DNA from 3 places in the Streptomyces sp. LX-29 genome. Region 1 is predicted to be linked to each of the others. Evidence: riboswitches for the same ligand, from Rfam matches in the RefSeq annotation. Region 1 holds a riboswitch; each other region holds the start of a gene.

The links. A riboswitch is a leader RNA that binds a small molecule or an ion and turns the genes downstream of it on or off. The one in region 1 is predicted to bind cyclic di-AMP.
Positions count from the first base shown of each region.
Region 2: it holds a riboswitch for cyclic di-AMP, as region 1 does, so the genes downstream of both, LRS74_RS17810 (M23 family metallopeptidase) here and LRS74_RS08145 (M23 family metallopeptidase) in region 1, are expected to answer to the same signal.
Region 3: it holds a riboswitch for cyclic di-AMP, as region 1 does, so the genes downstream of both, LRS74_RS10430 (transglycosylase family protein) here and LRS74_RS08145 (M23 family metallopeptidase) in region 1, are expected to answer to the same signal.

Region 1 is NZ_CP089746.1:1,891,555-1,898,128, reverse strand. It holds gene LRS74_RS08155 (pitrilysin family protein) at 1-863, shown strand, start outside; gene LRS74_RS08150 (pitrilysin family protein) at 860-2,260, shown strand; cyclic di-AMP (ydaO/yuaA leader) riboswitch at 2,611-2,765, shown strand; gene LRS74_RS08145 (M23 family metallopeptidase) at 2,775-3,602, shown strand; gene LRS74_RS08140 (GntR family transcriptional regulator) at 3,832-4,608, shown strand; gene LRS74_RS08135 (HPr family phosphocarrier protein) at 4,843-5,124, opposite strand; gene LRS74_RS08130 (GNAT family N-acetyltransferase) at 5,637-6,574, shown strand, end outside.
Region 2 is NZ_CP089746.1:4,123,098-4,129,671, reverse strand. It holds gene LRS74_RS17815 (hypothetical protein) at 17-322, shown strand; gene LRS74_RS17810 (M23 family metallopeptidase) at 652-2,007, opposite strand; cyclic di-AMP (ydaO/yuaA leader) riboswitch at 2,019-2,159, opposite strand; gene LRS74_RS17805 (PP2C family protein-serine/threonine phosphatase) at 2,435-3,703, opposite strand; gene LRS74_RS17800 (DUF6227 family protein) at 4,181-4,951, opposite strand; tRNA gene LRS74_RS17795 (tRNA-Lys) at 5,615-5,687, opposite strand; gene LRS74_RS17790 (DEAD/DEAH box helicase) at 5,885-6,574, opposite strand, start outside.
Region 3 is NZ_CP089746.1:2,469,170-2,475,743, reverse strand. It holds gene LRS74_RS10445 (sensor histidine kinase) at 1-960, opposite strand, end outside; gene LRS74_RS10440 (heme-binding protein) at 1,110-1,676, shown strand; gene LRS74_RS10435 (hypothetical protein) at 1,681-2,247, opposite strand; gene LRS74_RS10430 (transglycosylase family protein) at 2,329-3,525, opposite strand; cyclic di-AMP (ydaO/yuaA leader) riboswitch at 3,531-3,744, opposite strand; gene LRS74_RS10425 (permease prefix domain 1-containing protein) at 4,434-5,120, opposite strand; gene LRS74_RS10420 (helix-turn-helix transcriptional regulator) at 5,117-5,461, opposite strand; gene LRS74_RS10415 (hypothetical protein) at 5,543-6,091, shown strand; gene LRS74_RS10410 (hypothetical protein) at 6,097-6,384, shown strand.

The DNA of each region.
Region 1 (6,574 bases):
ACGCGCGGGAGTTCTTCCGCACCTACTACGCGCCCAACAACGCGGTGCTGGCCATCGTCGGCGACATCGACCCCGAGCAGACGCTGGCCTGGGTCGAGAAGTACTTCGGCTCCATCCCCTCCCACGAGGGCAAGCGCCCCCCGCGCGACGGCTCGCTCCCGGACGTCATCGGCGAGCAGCTGCGCGAGGAGGTCCACGAGGAGGTCCCGGCCCGCGCCCTCATGGCCGCCTACCGGCTGCCGCACGACGGCACCCGCGAGGCCGACGCCGCCGATCTGGCGCTGACCGTGCTCGGCGGCGGCGAGTCCTCCCGGCTGCACAACCGGCTGGTGCGCCGCGACCGCACCGCCGTGGCCGCCGGGTTCGGCCTGCTGCGGCTCTCCGGCGCGCCCTCGCTGGGCTGGCTGGACGTGAAGACCTCCGGCGGCGTGGAGGTGCCCGACATCGAGGCGGCGGTCGACGAGGAGTTGGCCCGCTTCGCCGCGGAAGGGCCGACCCCGCAGGAGATGGAGCGCGCCCAGGCGCAGCTGGAGCGGGAGTGGCTGGACCGGCTGGCGACCGTCGGCGGGCGCGCCGACGAACTGTGCCGGTTCGCCGTTCTGTTCGGCGACCCGCAGCTGGCGCTCACCGCCGTCAACCGGGTCCTGGACGTCACCGCCGAGGAGGTGCGCGCGGTGGCCGCCGCGCGACTGCGCCCCGACAACCGCGCGGTCCTCGTCTACGAGCCCGTCCAGCCGGCCGAGCAGGCCGCGGCCGCCGACGGGGCCGACACCGAGGAGAACGCGGCCGACGCCGCGGACGCCGCCGAGAACGCCGCCGGCAAGCAAGCCGGCACCACGGAAGAAGGGGAGTCGGCGCAGTGAGCGACACCGCCGCCACCATGACGTTCCACCCGCAGCCCAAGCCGGGTCTGGCCAAGCCGTGGGCGTTCCCCGCGCCCGAGCGCGCCACGCTGCCCAATGGCCTGACCGTGCTGCGCTGCCACCGCCCCGGCCAGCAGGTCGTCGCGGTGGAGATCAGCCTCGACGCGCCGCTGGACGCCGAGCCGGCCGGCCTGGACGGCGTCGCCACCATCATGGCGCGCGCCCTGTCCGAGGGCACCGACAAGCACGACGCGGAGGAGTTCGCGGCCGAGCTGGAGCGCTGCGGCGCCACCCTGGACGCGCACGCCGACCACCCCGGCGTCCGGGTGTCGCTGGAGGTCCCGGCCTCCCGGCTGCACAAGGCGCTGAGCCTGCTGGCCGACGCGCTGCGCGCCCCCGCCTTCCCCGACGGCGAGGTGGAGCGGCTGGTCCAGAACCGACTGGACGAGATCCCGCACGAGCTGGCCAACCCGGCTCGGCGCGCCTCGATGGCGCTGTCCAAGGAGCTGTTCCCGGCCGACGTCCGGATGTCCCGGCCCCGCCAGGGCACCGAGGAGACCGTCGCGCGCATCGACGCCGCCTCCGTGCGCGCCTTCTACGAGGCGCACGTGCGGCCGGCCAGCGCCACCGCCGTGGTCGTCGGCGACTTCACCGACCTCGACCTCGACCAGGCGCTCGCCGACACCCTCGGCTCCTGGACCGGCGGGCCGGCTCGGAAGCGCTCCTACCCGGCGATCACGGCCGACGACACCGGCCGTGTGGTGATCGTCGACCGGCCCGGCGCGGTGCAGACCCAGCTGCTCATCGGGCGGGTCGGCGCCGACCGGCACGACCGCGTGTGGCCCGCTCAGGTGCTCGGCACCTACTGCCTGGGCGGCACCCTCACCTCGCGCCTCGACCGGGTGCTGCGCGAGGAGAAGGGCTACACCTACGGCGTGCGCGCCTTCGGCCAGGTGCTGCGCTCGGTCGACCCCGCCACCGCGGGCGTCTCCGGCATCGCGATGCTCGCCATCAGCGGCTCGGTGGCCACCGAGGTGACCGGGCCCGCGCTGGAGGACGCCTGGAAGGTGCTGCGGACGCTGGCCGAGGAGGGGTTGACGGACGACGAGCGCGAGGCGGCCGTGCAGAACCTCGTGGGCGTGGCGCCGCTGCGCTTCGAGACGGCGGCGGCCGTCGCCAACACCCTGGCCGACCAGGTGGAGCAGCAGCTCCCCGACGACTTCCAGGGGAAGCTCTACGCCCGGCTGGCGGAGACCGGCACGGTGGAGGCGACCGCGGCCGTGGTGAGCGCATTCCCGGGGGACCGGCTCGTCACGGTGCTCGTCGGTGACGCCTCGGCCATCGAGGAGCCGGTGCGGGCCCTCGGCATCGGCGAGGTGCGCGTCGTGTCCGGTTGACGCGACGCGCTGACGCGATCGGCCGGTGCGACGCGCTGACGCGATGTGGCTGACGTGATGTGGCTGGCGCGATGCGCGCACGCGATCGGCTGACGCGATGTGAGGTCCGGTGAGGGGCCCCGACGTCCGACGGGACGTCAGGGCCCCTCTTTCGCTGCCCGCGCCCGCCCGCGCCGACCTGGGTCCCAGATCACGGCTTGGCATCCGTCAAATGTCCGTTTTATTGGAGAGATTGCCTGTCTGTGTGTGTGGCGAGCGCAACAAAAACGCTGATCTGTTTGGTGAACGAAAGAACTCGCCTCTAGCGTCGGTGCGGTTGCTCGTCATGCGTGAGCCGCACCCGCGGCAGCGAGCGACCATCGCCGAGTCCCGTGGCACGAGCCAGGGGAGCCGGGGACCCATATCCCCCTGGGGTGAATCGGGCGCCTTTCCGGAGGTGCTCGTAGGAGACCTTCCTGCTCCGAACCCGTCAGCTAACCCGGTAGGCGAAGGAAGGAAAGGAGTACGCCACCCCATGGCGTTCACCCGTGCCACCGGGAAGCACCGTCGTCCCCGCTCCGCCGCCCGTACGGGCGCGAACATCGCCGGGATAGCCACGATCGGTGGCGTCGTCGCCTCCGTCGCCTCCCCCGCGTTCGCCGCCTCGCCCTCCGGCGAGCCGGACCGCCTGGAGGACACCGGCCTCAACCAGGCGATCGTCGTCGGTGAGCACATGGCCGACCAGATCGACGCCCAGGCGCAGACCCAGGAGAACGTGGCCCAGGAGGCCGCCGCCAAGGCGCAGGCCGAGGAGGCCGCCCGCAAGCAGGCCGTCCGCGAGGCCGCCGAGGCGAAGCGCACGGCCGAGGCCGCGGCCAAGAAGGCCAAGGCGAGGGCGAAGGCCGAGCGCGAGGCCAAGGAGCGCGCCGCCCGCGAGGCCGAGCGCAAGCGGCTGAACACCTTCGTGTCGCCGATCGAGGGCTCCTACGTCTCCACCTCCTACCAAGCAGGCGGCGGCATGTGGTCCTCCGGCAGCCACACCGGTGTGGACTTCCACGCGGCGTCCGGCACCTCGGTGCGCGCGGTCGGCTCCGGCACCGTCGTCGAGGCCGGTTGGGGCGGCGCGTACGGCAACAACGTCGTCATCAAGATGAACGACGGCACCTACACCCAGTACGGCCACCTGTCCTCGCTCAGCGTCTCCGTCGGCCAGACGGTCACCCCGGGCCAGCAGATCGGCCTCTCCGGCAGCACCGGCAACTCCAGCGGTCCGCACCTGCACTTCGAGGCGCGCACCACCGCGGAGTACGGCTCGGACATCGACCCGGTGAGCTACCTCCGCCACCACGGCGTCAACATCTGACCCGCCGCCGCACGGCGGACTTCCCCCGCAAGGCCCCGGCCCCCGGCCGGGGCCTTACGCGTGTGCCCTCCGGGGCATGGCCAAAAAATAGCCATGAAATCACTCGGGCCGTCGGAAATTCCGGCCACGTGGAATAGAGTTTGTGGATCACACGTCAATCAGCTGCGTTTAGCGGGGATTACGGCGGAGGTTCGACCATGCGGGACCGGAAGTGAACGGCGATTCGACTGTGTTCCAGGGCGGCCGTCGGATTTCGGCCCATGCGGTGTGTACGGCGATCCGCGACGACATCGTCTCCGGCGCCTTCGCGCCCGGCGCGCGGCTGACCGAGGAACTGCTCGCCCGTCGCTACGGCGTCTCGCGGGTGCCGGTGCGGGAGGCCCTGCGCACCCTGGAGTCCGAGGGCTTCGTGACCAGCCGCCGGCACGCCGGGGCGTGCGTCGCGCAGCCCTCGCCGGAAGAGGTCGCCGACCTGCTCGACATCCGCGCCCTGATGGAGCCGCTGGGCGCCGCGCGCGCCGCCCAGCGGCGCACCGAGGCGCATCTGAAGGTGTTGCGCGGGCTGGTGCGGCTCGGCCAGGAACGGGCGCGTCGCGGTCAGCTCGCCGAGCTGCGCCCGCTCTGCGACTGGTTCCACGAGACGCTGGCGCAGGCCTCCGGAAGCCCGAGCCTGGCCGGGCTGCTGGTGCAGCTGCGGCGGAAGATCGATTGGATGTACGCGCTGGAGCCGGCCGGCCCCGCGTCGCCCGCCGCCCCGGCCTCACGCCCCGGCCCGCCGCGTGCGGAACCCGCGGTGGTGCGGGCCGTGGAGTCGTGGGAGGGGTATGGCGCGCTGGTGGACGCCGTGGCCCGAGGCGACGCCGAGCGGGCCCGCTCGCTGGCCGCGCTGCACGCGGAGCGCTCGCTCGCCGAGTACCGGCTCCGCCGCCCGTTCACGGCCGTGGCACCGGCCGCCGCCGTGAGGGATTCGAAACAATCCCACAACACGGCGAGCGCTCGGAATTAACACGTGGGCCGTATACACATGGCATATGAAGAATGGCGATTTCCGTCGCGGGGAATCCGTGGCTTCGCGGCGCGATCGCCTTCGAGTGAAAACAAGGCCGCGTGCCCGGATTAGCCGGGCGCGCGGCCTTGTCGTCGTGCGGAGTGGATTGACCGGAGGGGTTTCGGAGACGAATGGGGGGCGTGCTCCGTAAAGCCGCCCCCGATCGTTCCGCACCACCACCGTGCCGGTGGCTCAGACCGTCTCCGGGAGCTCCTCCAGGCCCTCGGCGACCAGCTTGGCCAGGCGGTCCAGCGCGGCGTCCGCGTCGGCGGCCTCGGAGGCGAGCACGATCTCCTCGCCGCCCTGGGCGCCCAGGCCGAGCACGGCGAGCATCGAAGCGGCGTTGACCGGCTGACCGTCGCCCTTGGCGATGGTCACGGGGACCCCGGCGGCGGTCGCCGCACGGACGAAGATGGACGCGGGGCGGGCGTGCAGGCCCTCGGCCCAGCCGACGTTGACGCGGCGCTCAGCCATGGTGAAACCCTTCGAGTCGTTTCCAGTCACTGAGGTTGTCTAGACCAGTGTCTCACGGGGTCGGGGGTGGTCCGCCCCGGTCGACGCCCGGCGCGCCCGACGCCCGACGCCCGCGACGCGATGCCCGACGCCGCCGCCTGACGCGCGCGACGTGACGCCCGGCTTTCGGGCTCGGCACCCGGGGCTCGACGCCTGACGTCTGACGCCCGCGTTGCGACGCCTGACGCCCGGCTTTCGGGCTCGGCACCCGGGGCTTGCCGCCCGCCGCCCCGCTTCCGGGCCCGCCGCCTAACGCCCAGGGGCCCGCCGCCCGCCGCCCGGCTTCCGGGGCCAGCGCCCAAACGCCCCCCGCCCAACGCCCCCCCGCCCGCCGCCCAACGCCCGGCGCCCAAACGCCCAACGCCCGCCGCCCCGACGCCCTGAGTCGGGGGCCGGGCGACATCGGCCGTCCGGCCGGGACCCGGGGCCGAACGGCCGATGTCCCGGGCCTGAGCTGCCCGTACGCTGTGCCCATGGAGACGCCGTCAGCACCGGACCGCCATCGCTACCCGGCCCACTGGGAGGCCGATGTGGTGCTCCGCGACGGCGGCACCGCCCAGATCCGTCCCATCACCCCCGACGACGCGCAGCGGCTGGTCAGCTTCTACGAGCACGTCTCGGACGAGTCGAAGTACTACCGCTTCTTCGCGCCCTACCCCCGGCTCTCCGACCGCGACGTCCGCCGCTTCACCCACCACGACTACGTGGACCGGGTCGGCCTCGCGGCCACCGTCGGCGACGAGTTCATCGCCACCGTCCGCTACGACCGCATCGACGAGCGCGGCATGTCCGCCAGCTCCTCAGCCCGCCCGTCTCCCGCCGCCACCCTCGATGGACGCTCCGCGCCCCCTGCCGATCCGGTCCCCGACCAGGCCGAGGTGGCCTTCCTGGTCCAGGACGCCCACCAGGGCCGGGGCGTGGCCTCCGCCCTCCTCGAACACATCGCCGCCGTGGCGCGCGAGCGCGGCATCCGCCGCTTCGTGGCCGAGGTGCTGCCGGCCAACACCAAGATGATCAAGGTGTTCACGGACGCCGGCTACACCCAGCAGCGCAGCTTCGAGGACGGCGTCGTGCGGCTGGAGTTCGACCTCGAACCCACCGACCGGTCCGTGGCCGTGATGCGCGCCCGCGAGCAGCGCGCCGAGGCCCGCTCCGCGCAGCGGCTGCTGGCCCCCGGCTCCGTCGCCGTCATCGGCGTCGGCCGGCGCCCCGGCGGCGTCGGTCGCAGGGTGCTGCGCAACCTCCTGGACGCCGGATTCACCGGCGCGACCTACGCCGTCAACCACGCCTTCCCGCCCGAGCAGACCCGGCTGGAGCCCGAGGGCGTGCCGGCACACCGCGCGATCGGCGAGATCGACGGCCCTGTCGACCTGGCCGTCGTCGCCGTGCCCGCCGAGCAGGTCCCGTCCGT
Region 2 (6,574 bases), 2.2 Mb from region 1:
TGTGGAAGGTGTGGCTATGGCTGGGGTTCCGACAGGCGTGGTGGCCGCGGGCGGTCTCGTGGGCGGCTACGGGGTCGCCCGGTGGACGAAGAGGCGGCCCCTGGGCGGTGTGGTGCTGGCCGCAGCGGGGGTCGCGGCGGCGCGGGGCTGGAAGGAGCGGGGCGGTGCCGGAACCGCGGCGGCCCTGAGCGGGCTGTATGTGGCCGCGTTCGCGGGCTCCCACCCGCTGGCCAAGAAGATCGGCGCCTGGCCGGCCGTCGCCGCCGTGGCGGGCGGGGTCGCCCTCGCCTCCTGGGCGGCCGCCGACCGCCGCGCCGGCTGAGCACCGCCGACACCCCGCGCCCGTGGCCACGTGACCCGGGCTCCGTGACCCGGGCCCGGTGACCCCGCGGCGCTGGTGCCACAGGGGTCGGCCCGCTCGCCGTCGCGGCGCGCGCCGCACCCGGGCTCCCGAGAGCGCGGGAAAACGAACCGGCGGCCCTGGCGTCAAGGGGGGAGAGAGCGCCAGAGCCGCCGGCGTATCGGGGCTGTGGGGGGAGAGGCTGGCCTCGGGTTCAGGCCGGCGTGCTCACGCGTGTCGAGCTCGCGAGTGCGGTCACGGTGTCGTGCTCGCGGGTGCGGTCACGGGTGGTGTGATCACGGCTGTCGTGGTCACGGGTTCAGGCCGTGCTGGCGCAGCCACGCCAGGGGATCGACCGGGGAGCCGCCGCCCGGGCGGACCTCCAGGTGGAGGTGGGGACCGGTCACGTTGCCGGTGGCGCCGACGCGGCCGATGACGTCGCCGGTGGACACCGTGCCCGAGGTCTTGACCATGGATGACAGGTGGCAGTACCAGATCTCGGTGCCGTCGGGGAGCGTGAGGACGATGCGGTAGCCGTAGGCGCCGGCCCAGCCGGCGGAGGTGATCGTGCCCCCGTGGACCGCCTTGACCGGGGTGCCGGTGGGAGCGGCGAAGTCCTGCCCCGTGTGGTCGGCGGACCACAGGTCGCCGGCCTGGCCGAAGGTGGAGGTGAGGGTGTAGGAGGCGACCGGGAGGGCATACGCGCCGGCGCTGGTCCCGCTGTCGCCTCCGGAGCCGGATTCCGACCCCGCGTCCGCCTCCGCGTCCGCCTCAGCCTCTGCCTCCGCTTCGGCCTTCGCCTTGGCCGCGGCCTCCGCCTTCCGCTCGGCCTCGGCCTTGCGTGCGGCCTCCTCCGCCTTGCGCTCGGCCTCGGCCTCGGCGGCCTTCTTCGCCTCGTCGGCCTCGGCCTTGGCCTGGGCCGCGGCCGCCTTGGCGGCCTGCTCGGCGGCGGCTCGCGCGGCGGCCTCGCGCTGGGCGTCGTCGGCCGCGTTCTGCTGATACTCGGCCTGCTGCATGATGCGGGCGCGCAGCGCCTCGCCGGCGTCGGTGGCGCCGTTCGCCGCGTCCTCGGCGGTCAGACCGGCCGTGGAGAGCGGGGCCGCGGCCGCGGGCGCGCCCGGTGCGGAGGCGACGTTGCCCGGGCCGACCGCGTCGGAGACGAGCCGCGTGGCACCGGGCAGCTCCCTCGCCTCCGGGAGCACGCCCTGCACCTCGTCGGCGACCTGCCCCAGGTCGGGCATGGAGATCGGCGGGTTGGGTCGGTCCTTGGCGGTCGCCATGCCGCCCGCGCCCACCGCCGCGATGACACCGACGCCGAGCACCGCGCCGCTGCGCGCCATGCCGCCGCCGCGCTGCTTGACCACCCGGTGCCGGCCGCGGACCGGGGCTATGGAGTCCGCCGTGGGATTCCACTCCTCCCCGTCCTCGTCCTCGGGCCCGAAGGCATCGTGCGGAGGGGCCACGACGGGGCTGGCGATGGTGGGGGCGCCGGATGTGGCGGGGCCCGAGGGCATCGCGGAGGCGGCCGAGGGGACAGCGCGAGCGGGGGCCATGGTCGAGGTCGGACCACCACCCGGGCCGGGAAGGACACCCGGACCGTAGGGGGCGCCGGAAACACCGGAGGGGCTGTACGGCGCCTCGTCGAAGGCAGACCTGTTGGACGCCACGGGGGCGTACTCCTTTCCTTCCGTCTCGCCTACCGGGTTAGCTGACGGGTTCGGAGCAGGAAGGTCTCCTACGGGCTCCTCCGAGGAAGCGCCCGATTCACCCCAAGGATGGTGGTTCCCCGGTTCCCTAGGTGCTGCGGTGATGCTGTTGGTGCTCGCGCTGCTGTGCGTGCGGGATTCGGCGACGGCGCACGGTGCCGCCTCTTGCGGCGGCTGTGACGACCGCGCTGCGTTATCGAACGTTAATAGACCGCCCGGCGTGTTTCCAAGCCGTTCCCTGGAATCCGTGCAGAATCGACGCCCCACATTCGGTCACTTTCCGGCAAATCTGAGCAAGTTGCCGGAGAGTTGAGTCACCAAGATCGCGCGGCGGAAACCCGCCACCGCTGATCGTGCGTCAATTGTTATGCGCAGGGGCGGCGGTCGACTACGTTCCGCTATCGGCGCTGCTCGCCCGGTCCGCCGGGTGTGCGAGGCCGGCCGGGTGGCCCGGTCGCCAGGGGTCGGCCGGCCGCTCCGCGCGGGAGTCAGCCGGCACCGGCCGCTCCGCGCGGGAGTCGGCCGGCGGCCCCTCCGCGCTCGACTGCCGGTGGACGGCGAGCACCGCCATGTCGTCCGCCGTCCTCCCGCGCGCATGGCGCGCGACATCCACGACCAGCGCGTCCAGCAGGGCGTCCGGCCCCGCGAAGGTGTGGCCGCGCAACCGCTCCGCCGGTTCGTAGAACTCGCCGTGCCGGTCCCGCGCCTCGGTCACCCCGTCCGTGAAGAGCAGCAGCGTCGCCCTGGCCGGGAACGGTCGCTCGTCCACCACGTCCGGCCACTCCCCCAGGTCCGTCATGCCCAGGGGCAGCGCCGGCGCCGTCGGTTCCAGGTAGCCCGCGCCGCCGTCCGCGCGGAGCAGCAACGGGGCCGGGTGACCGCGGTTCAGCAGGCGCAGCGTGGCCTCGCCGGGCGGGATCTCCACCAGCACCGCCGTGGCGAACCCCTCGCGCAGCTCCACGCTCGCCCGCCGCTCGGCCTCCCGGCGCAGCGCCCGGTCCAGCCGCCCCGCCACGCCCGCCAGCGTCGCCTCCTGCTCCGCCGCCTCCCGGAACGCCCCGAGGACGATCACCACGGCCTCGACCGCCGCCAGCCCCTTGCCCCGGACGTCGGCGACGAGGACGCGCGCGCCGTACGGCGTCCCCTGCACCGCGTACAGGTCTCCGCCGATGCGCGCCTCGGCCTGCGCCGCCTGGTACCGCGCGGCGATGCGCAATCCGCCCAGACGGGCGGCGGGCGTGGGCAGCACGGCGCGCTGTGCCGCCTCGGCGATGACCCGCGCGGAGGCCAGCCGCCGCTCGCTGCGCCGCATCATCCGGTTGGTCGCGATGGCGAGGAGCCCCACGGTGCACGCCGTGGCCAGCTCCGTGAGCGTCTGCGCCTCCCCCGCGTGCCGCAGCCCCTGCACCACCATCAGCCCTAAGGCCGCCGCCACCGAGGCCGCGGCGATCGCCAGCGTCACCCTCAGGGTGGAGAAGGGGGCGGCGATGAGCGGTGCGGCGGAGAGGAAGGGCACGGCGGTGTACGCAGGCGGCGTGGCCAACTCGAAGACGATCCCGCCGACGATCAGTGCCGCCGGCAGCCAGGTGGCGAAGCGGCGGGCGGGCGCGGTCTCGTAGACCTCGCCTTCCGCCACCGCGGCCCTGCCGCCTCGCACCCGCACCGGCTTCTCCCGCGTACCGCTCCGCCGCCGTCAGACAGACCCGGGGTTCGGACCCGCCGCCGACTCGCCGTCGCCGACTCCCCGCCGCCGATCCGCCGCCACCGGGCCGCCTTCGTCGCTTCGTCGTCGGGCGGCGCCACCGCTCCCGCCGCCGGCTCCCACAAGGCTCGCGGCTGGCGCCCCGCGGGGCGACTCGACAGCAGCCATCCGGCGTAGGCCGTGGGCGCTCGGCGCTCGGGCGCGGGGCCCGCCGACGGACACAGGACGCGAGGACGCGCGACGGCGGCCAGGCGACACGAGCACGGTCAGACGGCCCGACGGCGGCCAGACCGCGCGACGGCGGCCAGGCGACACGACCACGGCCAGACGGCCCGACAGCGGCCAGACGGCTCGACGGCGGCTAGGCGCGGCCGCTCACGGCTCCACCCCGAGCGCGGCCGCTCACCGCTCCATCCCGAGCGCGTGGGGCCCTCACAGCTCCACCCCGAGCGCGCGGGCGTGCCGGTCGGCCGCGAGCTCCGCGGCGACCTCGTCGAGGTAGACCTCGCACACCAGCCGCCCGTCGCTGGTCAGGTTGTGCTCCAGCTCCCACAGGCTGATCTCGTCGCCGTCGGCGAGCAGGAACGCGTGCTCGTAGAAGCGGCACCACGTCCCGTCGGGACCGCCCGACCGCCGGCGCGGCTTGGGGGCGAGCGCGATGTCGTGCGCGAAGGCGGTGGTGAGCAGTCGCTCCACGTCCTCGCCCGGCCGGTCCGGGTTCTCCGCGCGGCGCAGCACACGGCGGGCGTGGTCGGGCGAGTTGTCGGCGACGTAGGCGCGGGACGTCGTCATCGGCGGTGCGCCGTTGAGCAGTTGCTCCGGGATCCACAGCGGCACGGAGTCGAACTCGTCCCACCGGCCGCCACCGGTCCGCTCGTGCACCCGGCGCTCCGCGGCCAGCAACGCACCCTCGTCGTCGTACAGCTCGTACAGCGGGCGCTCCTCGGCGCCGGTGTTGTGCTCCAGCTCCCACAGCATCACGCTGCTGCCGTCGGGCAGCAGGAAGATGTGCCGGTACGTGCTGTAACCGAGCGGCCCGCGCGGCTCGTTGCACTGACGGCACGAGCGCAGCTCGGTCTGGTGCATCAGGGCGTCACGCAACCGGACGAGCAGCGCCTCGTCGATCTCGAACCCGTTCTGGGCACGGGCGAGCAGCCCGTCGAGCAGTTCGGCATGCGTTCCGCCCTGCTGTGAGTGCCCCATGTCGTCTCTACCTCCCGGCCATCGGCTCGCCGCGCCCCCCAGCGACCACATCGCGACTTACCGTAGCGGCGCGGCCACGCGACGCGTGCGGTGTTTCGGCGAAGCGGCCCCGGCGGCGTGTCCTCCCCATCCACTCCTGCGCCGGAAGGCTCAGATACATCACACTGTGGGCCTGATCCACGACAGATTCGATCACTTCCCCGATTTCAGCGCGCTATCCGGTATGACCGACTCCGCTACCCTCCGCGACGGCGGGGCCCGCCGTGGTGCGACGTCAGGACCCACGCCGTCGCGCCGGACGCCCCGAAAGGCTCACCGGTTTGACGCAACGTCACCGGCGACCGCCCACCACCGGGGGCTCATAGGAAAATCCGGGGCGGCGCCTGGGGACGCGCTCGGTGCTCGCCGCTGCCCCGGCATGGCGACGCGCCCCGTACGCGAACGGCGGACCGCGCGGGCGGGCGTGGCACGACCCGGGAGACGCGTCCTCCGCCGCGGAGACGCGCGGGCAGGGGCGGACACCCCTCGGAGCCCGGCGGAACCCTCCGGCAGCGCGGAACGGCCGTGAGGCCGGCGGACGAGCGACGGCCCGACCGGAGATCTCCGATCGGGCCGTTGGATGTATACGCAGGTCAGAGGCGACATGCTCGCCCCTCGTAACGGTGGGCCGTCAGGGGCTCGAACCCTGAACCAATGGATTAAAAGTCCACTGCTCTGCCAATTGAGCTAACGGCCCGCACACCGCAGCATAGCCCGCCCCCGGCTCCGGCCCGAGCCAATACCGCCCCTTGCCCGAGCGGGCCCGGTTTCGGGGGCGCTCTTCGGCGCACGGCATGGGGGGACGTCACTGCGATCTTCGCGCGAGAGGGCCCGTACGACACTTCCGTGCCGTACGGGCCCTCAGACGCTCAAACCCTCAGTCCCGCAACGGGATCAGCCGTTCCGCTTCCAGCGGGGCTTGTCGGCGCGGCGGTCGAGGGGCCGGGCACCCCGGTGGTCGTCACGACGGGCCGGACGGTCGTCGCGACGGTCCCGGTTGAAGGGACGGTCGTCGCGGTTGAACGGACGGTCCTCGCGGCGCTCACGGTGGAACGGACGGTCGCCGCCACGGTGGTTGTGGTCGCGACGCTCGAAGGAGCGGCCCTGACGGTCGTCACGGCGCTCGAACGAACGGCCGCCACCGAAGCCGCCACGGTCGCCGTCACGACGCTCGCGGTTGAAACCACCGCGGTCACCGCCACGGTCACCACGGTCCTCACGACGGTCCCGATTGAAACCACGGTCCCGGTCACGGTCGCGGTCGAAACCACCGCGGTCGTCGCGACGGTCCCGACGCTCGAAGTTGCCACGGTCGTCACGGCGCTCGAACGAACGGCCGCCACCGAAGCCGCCACGGTCGCCGTCACGACGGTCACGGTTGAAACCACCGCGGTCACCGCCACGGTCACCACGGTCCCGATTGAAACCACGGTCCCGGTCACGGTCGCGGTCGAAACCACCGCGGTCGTCGCGACGGTCCCGGTCGCGGTCACGGTTGAAGCCGCGGTCACGGTCGCGGTCGAAACCGCCGCGCTCCCGGTCCCGACGCTCGAAGTTGCCGCGCTCGTCACGACGCTCGTACGA
Region 3 (6,574 bases), 580 kb from region 1:
GACCTGGTCGCCGAGGTAGCTGAGGGTCAGCACGGCGGCGCCGGCCTCGGCGTGCTCGCGGACGTTGGCCAGGGCTCCCTGGGCGATGCGGAGCAGGGCCGACTGGACGTGGTCGGGGAGGGGGAGCGGGGTGCCGTCGATGAGACAGCGCACATGGGGCCCGCCACGGCCGGACCCGTGCTGGGCGGACTCCCGCCGGGTCAGCGCGCGCAGCGCCTCCGGAAGCCCGCCGCCTTCGGCCAGGTCCGCCGGCCCCAGCCCCCGAACGAAGCGCCGGGCCTCGGCGAGGTCCCGCTCGGCGACGCCGGCGGCGGTGCGCACATGGGCGCGGGCCGCGTCCGGGTCGGTGTCCCAGACCCGCTCGGCGGCCTGGAGCAGCATCTGCTGGCTGGAAAGCCCCTGCGCGATGGTGTCGTGGATCTCCATGGACAGCCGCTGCCGCTCCGCGAGCGTGCCCTCGCGCCGCTCGGTGGCGGCCAGCCGCTCGGCCTGCCGATCCATGTGGACGAAGACGGCGGTGGCCACGGCGGCGACGGCGGGCGGGGCGAGCACCAGGTTCGGGTCGAAGCCCGAGGACAGCCGCAGCTGCGCCCCGACGACCAGAGCGGTGAGGACCGCGACCAGGGCGAGCGCCGCGCGCGGCGGCAGCGCGCGCAGCCCCGTATAGAAGAGGGGGACCGCGCACCAGGCGAAGCTGGGCGCCAGCAGCACCAGCACCACCCAGACGGCGACCACCGTGCCGAGCCAGGCCAGGCGCCGTGGGGTGGGCCGGAAGCCGAGGGCGGGCCCGAGCACGTACAGCAGTGCGAGCACGACGCTGAGCGCGATGATCCACGGCGTGCGGGCCTCGCCGGGGTGGCGCAGCAGGAAGCGGGTCAGCGAGGCGGCCAGCAACAGGAAGAACGCCGCGTGCATCACCGCGGCCAGCCAGCGCGCGTCGGGGTCCTGCTCGTGCCTCATCACCCCATCGTGACCTGCGCGGATCACCGGCGCATCAACCGATCGGCCGATGGCGGGGTCGGCGGGTACGGCGATGTGGCGGGGGAGTGCCCGGCCGGAGGATCGGGGCGAGTCCTCAGGCAGGCATGAACCGAAGGAGAGGCAGACTCATGGCGAAGAACACGCGGGTGCTGACGGTGGCGGTGGCGGCGGCGCTGCTGGGCGGCGGAACGCTGGGCGTGGTGTCGGCGAACGCGGCGGGCACGGAGGAGAGCCAGCCGGTGGCCCCGGCCGCCGCGCCGGCCGCCCCGGCTCCCAAGAAGGCGACCTACCAGTCCACCCACCTCACCGTGGACGCCGCGACCGAGGCCGCCCAGGCGGCGCTCGACGCGGCGGAGAAGGACGGCCAGCGGATCACCGTCTCGGTCGTCGACCGCAACGGCAACACGGTGGTGGTGCTCCGCGGCGACGGCGCGGGCCCGCAGTCGTACGAGTCGGCGCAGCGCAAGGCGTACACGGCCGTCTCCTGGAACGCCCCCACCTCCGAGCTGGTCAAGCGCCTCCAGCAGGCGCCGAACCTGAAGGACATCCCGGGCACGCTGTTCCTGGCGGGCGCGGTGCCGGTGCAGGCCCCGGCCAAGGGCGCGCCGATCGCGGGCATCGGCGTGGCCGGCGCGCCCAGCGGCGACCTGGACGAGAAGTACGCGAGCGCGGGCGCGGCGGCGCTCGCGGGCTGAGCCGCTAGGAGACGGCCGGGCGGGGGTCCGTAGGGGCCCCCGCCCGGCCGTTCGCGTGCGCGGCGGAGGGCCGCTGCGCCGGTGGGCGCGGGGCCGCGGGGCGCTGCCGCTCGGTCTGCCCCCGGCCCCGCCCCGTCAGGGAGCCGGCGACGGCGAGCGTGACGCCGGCGCCGGCCAGGAAGAGGGCGGAGTACCCCAGGCGCTGGGTCCGCAGCGCGGCGCACTCGTGGCCGTAGCGCGCCTCGCCGCCGCCCTGCCGTGCCACATGCGGGGACAGGACGGAGCCGCACTCCTGGGTGGCGCGGTCCTCGTGGAAGGCGACGGGCAGGAAGAGCGCGCTGACGGCGCAGGCGCAGAGCAGACAGGCCAGGACGGTCCAGGGAAGTCCCTCGCGCCGGGACCGCCGCGCGGGCCGGGCCGGTGGGGACCGCCGGGGCGCGGGTGACCGGGGAGCGGCCGCGGGCTCCCCGGGCCGGGCGGCCTCGTCCCGGTCGGGGACCGTACGGCCGTCCCGGGCCGGGGCGTCGCCGTGCGGGGGAACGGGAGCGGGCCGGGCACTCTCGAAGGACATGGCCGAGAGGCTACCGGCGCGGAAACGCCGAAGTGCCCGGTCCGCGTGGGGCGGACCGGGCACTTCGGGTGATGCTCAGACTCAGATGTTGACGCCGTGCGAGCGCAGGTAGGCGATCGGGTCGATGTCGGAGCCGTAGCCCGGAGCGGTGCGGACCTCGAAGTGCAGGTGCGGGCCGCTGCTGTTGCCGGTGGAGCCGGAGAGGCCGATCTGCTGGCCGCCGGTCACGGTCTGGCCGACCGAGACGGACAGCTGCGACAGGTGGGCGTACTGGCTGTACTTGCCGTCGGCGTGGCGGATGACGACCTCGTTGCCGTAGGCGCCGCCCCAGCCGGCGGAGACGACCTCGCCGTCACCGATGGCCTTGAGGGTGGTGCCGGTGGCGACGGGGAAGTCGACGCCGGTGTGGTAACCGCTGGACCAGGCGGAACCGGCCTGGTGGTACGGGGTGCCCTGGGGGGCGGCGACCGGCGCGGTCCAACCGGAGGCGACCGGGGCCTCGGCCGGGGCCGGGGCGGCCGGGGCCTCAGCCGGGGCGGCCGGGGCCGGAGCGGCCGGAGCCTCGGCGGGGGCGGCCTCGCCGGTGGCGGGCTTCGCGGCCTCGCCCTGGAGGGAGAGCTTCTGACCCGGGAAGATCAGGTTCGGGTTGGCACCCACGACCTCGCGGTTGGCCTTGTAGACGGCCTCCCAGCCACCCTCGACGTCGTGCGCCTGGGCGATCGAGAAGAGCGAGTCGCCGCCGACGACGGTGTACTCGGTGTTCTTCGCGGCCTCGGACGGGACGTCGTCCTTCGGGGCCGGGGCGGGCTTGGCGTCCTCGGCCGGGGCGGCCGGCGCCGGGGCGGCGGGGGCCGGGGTGGAGGTGGCCGTGTCACCGTCGGGCGAGATGGCCGGGGCCGGGCCGCCCTTGGTCAGGCCCGCCTTGACGGAGCACACGGGCCAGGCGCCGGGGCCCTGCACGGCCAGCACCTTCTCGGCGATGGCGATCTGCTGGTCCTTGGTGGCGAGGTCCGCACGCGAGGCGTACGCGGTGCCGCCGAACTCCTCCCACGTGGACTGCGTGAACTGCAGACCGCCGTAGAAGCCGTTGCCGGTGTTGATGCTCCAGTTGCCGGTGGACTCGCACATCGCGACCTTGTCCCAGGTCTCGACGGACGCGGCGCTGGCCGTGGTGGCACCCACGAGCGGCATCGCGATGCCGGCGCCGCCGGCGACGAGAGCGAGGGAAAGCTTGGCGATGCGACCAGGGGTGATACGACGGTGACGACCGACAGACATAGGGGTGTTCCTCTCCCACGCCTGCGAGGTGAGCTGTCGGGTTCGGGCTGGAGTTGCCCGGCCGTGCCCTGAGCGGCCTCATGGGCCGCGGCACGTCTTCACCCCAAGCCGTGTCGCGCTTCGTGGCGCGACCCGGCGACTTACCTGGGTCCCCCGCTCCTGCCGTCGTGTGTTCGTGGACACTCCTCGGCCGGCGGCAGGACTAGGCGTTCCGGCTTTGGGTTCCCCCGCAGTGATTGCGAAGGGAACGGCCGTAACCAAAACACATGGATTTCGCGGCCCACAAGCGTCGGGATTTCCGGAAAAGATCGACTCGGGACCTTTCCGGGGGTTTTTGTCACGCTGCGCTCTGGATCTCTTCCCGAGAGCGAAAGAAGATCTTGCGGAATGCCGTCCGGGTGCTGCACGGCGTGACAATGTGGACGGAAAGTGTGCTGAAGGCGGGCAGTGAGTGACATTCCCGCCAGCAAACCTGTGACCTCAGTCACCGGCGGTAACTATGTGCCCTAAGTCCTAAGAGTCCGATTCCATCTGTCCGGTTCCCTGGGACTTTCGGCAGATGTCCCGGGGGTCTCCCGACCCGTGCTCGCCGCGGTGGTGGGGGATCGCCCCCCGTGGGGCGCGTCAGCGGGCGTCTTCTCTATGCACTGGCAAAGCAGAAGGGGTGCTGATGCGAAGGGAGTGAGGGCTGGCAAACGGCTTGGATCGCCGCCTCGCGCGGAGGTGCGGCGTGATCAGCCGCATCGGGGGCGGGTGCGCCTTGTCCGTGGAGTGATCCGGTGTGCGGAGTGGTCCGTCGCGACCCGGGGTTATCGGCGGCGAATGCGGAATCTGACGACGCATCGCCGGAGGGATTCCCGGGGAAAGGCCCGGCGGTGGATATCCCGGGAACGGAAATCGGCGGACGGCTAGGAGGGGGCGCGGAGGCGGGCGCACCGGCGGCAGGTGCGGGCCGACGCCGCCACCACGGCGTGCGACGCCGCCGCGAGCAGACCGGCGGCCACGGCCAGCGGCCAGTTCGTGACCGCGACCGACAGGGTGACGAGCACCAGCGCCGTGACGGCCATGGCCACGCTCGCGGCCGTGCCGGTCCAGGCGACCGCCAGCGGCAGCCGGGGTGGGGTGGGCAGCCAGCGGGCGAGCGGGCCGGTGGCCGCCCAGGTCGCGCCGGCCAGCGCCGCCGCGGTGGCGGCGACGCCGACCAGATGCGCCGTCAGCAGCTGCGTGGCACGGCTCAGCTCCCACGCACGGTCGTCGCCGGCCGTCCGGATCACCAGCCAGCAGGCGATCGCGAAGGGCACCGCCAGCGCGGCGGCCCGTGCGGTGTGCCGGGCCTGGGCGATCGTCAGCTCCCGCTGACAGCTGGGCACCAGGTTGTCCGGCGAGCCGAACTCGGTGATGGCCGCGTGGGCGGCGTGCTCGTAGGGGACCCCCTCGCAGGTGTGCGCCGCCACGGCGTCGTCGAGGCCGTCGCGGATCTCCTCGACCAGCCGGGCCTTGTCGCGCGCCGGTCCCTGCAGCGCCGCCGACAGGGTCGCGACATACCGCTCGATGGGGTCGTCGGAGGGACCGTCGGTGCTCGGCGCCGCACTCATGTGGCGAGCCCGGGCGACGCGGGGGCGGGGTTCAGGACCGAGCCGATCGCCGTCGTGAACTCCCGCCAGGCGGTGCGCTCATGGTCCAGGGTCCGACGCCCCGCCTCGGTGAGTTCGTAGCAGCGTCGCCGACGCTCGCCCACCGAGTCCCAGCTGCTGCGCAGCAGTCCGAGCCGCTCCAACTGCTTCAGCGCCGGATAGATGGTGCCCGTGCGCAACTCGAGCGCCCCGCCGCTGCGCTTCTGTACGGCGGCGATGATCGCGTAACCGTGCAGGGGGCCCTCTTCGAGCGCGGCGAGCAGGAGTCCGTCGAGGTGACCTCGTACCGCGTCTGCCTTCATATCCGCGAAGCGTACTCAGCCAAGATGTAGGTGTGCTACCTATTGGCTGTCAACTTATTGAGTTCGCTTGGAGGCACGCACGTGACCAAGCTGCTTCTGTCCGTCCACGTCTTAGCCGCCATCGTCGCGGTGGGGTCGATCACCCTGGCCGCCTCGCTGTTCCCGCGCTACGCGAAGCAGTCGGTGATGGACGGTGAGGACCGGCGCGCCGCCGGTGTCGCGGCGTTCCTGCACCGGGTCTGCCGTGGCTACGCCGTCGCCGGGCTCGTCGTGCCGGTCTTCGGCATCGCCACCGGGGCGCAACTGGGCGTCCTCGGCGACGCCTGGCTGATCGTGTCGATGATCCTCACCGCGGTCGCCGCCGTGATGCTCGCCGTGGCCGTGATCCCTCATCAGCAGCGGCTGCTCGCGATGGCCGGGGCCGGAACCGGGTCCGAGGGTGAGGCCGTGGCCGGGAGCGAGTCCGGGACCGCCGGCGAGGCCGGGAGCGCGCCCGAGGGCGCGGCCGCCGGCGAGGGGCTCCGGACGGCCGCCGCTCGACTGGCGATGGTCACCGGGGTCTTCAACCTGCTGTGGGCGGTCGTGGTGGTCCTGATGATCGTTCGCCCCGGCTCCACGACGGGAGTGTGAGGAACATGCGTGCCCTGCGGATCGCGGCGGCGGTGGAGGCCGCCTCCATCCTGATCCTCTTCACCAACCTGTTCACCGCCCACGTCAAGGTGATCACCTCACTGGGCGGCCCGGTGCACGGCTCCGCCTATCTGGTGGTCATCGCGATGACCTTCGCGTCCACCGTCGCCGGCTCGACGGGCGTCCGCTGGCGCGCCTTCGTCCCCGGCATCGGCGGCATGCTCGTGCTGCACCAGCTGAACCGTCACCCCGAGACCCTCAAGGCCACCGCCGGGAGCGTCCCCCAGGGGTGAGGGGCCCGGTGGGCCGCGCGTGTTCGACCGATCGCATCCCCTGACCGCCCCTCCTGCCCCATCCTCGGATGACGGGAGTCGGGGCGGTGCCCCGGCCGTGGGCGTCGGGGCGGGGCGGCGGAGCACGACCCACCGGACGCGTGCCCAGGCGCTCCACGACAGACCCGGACGACTCGGGAGGGACCGGAAG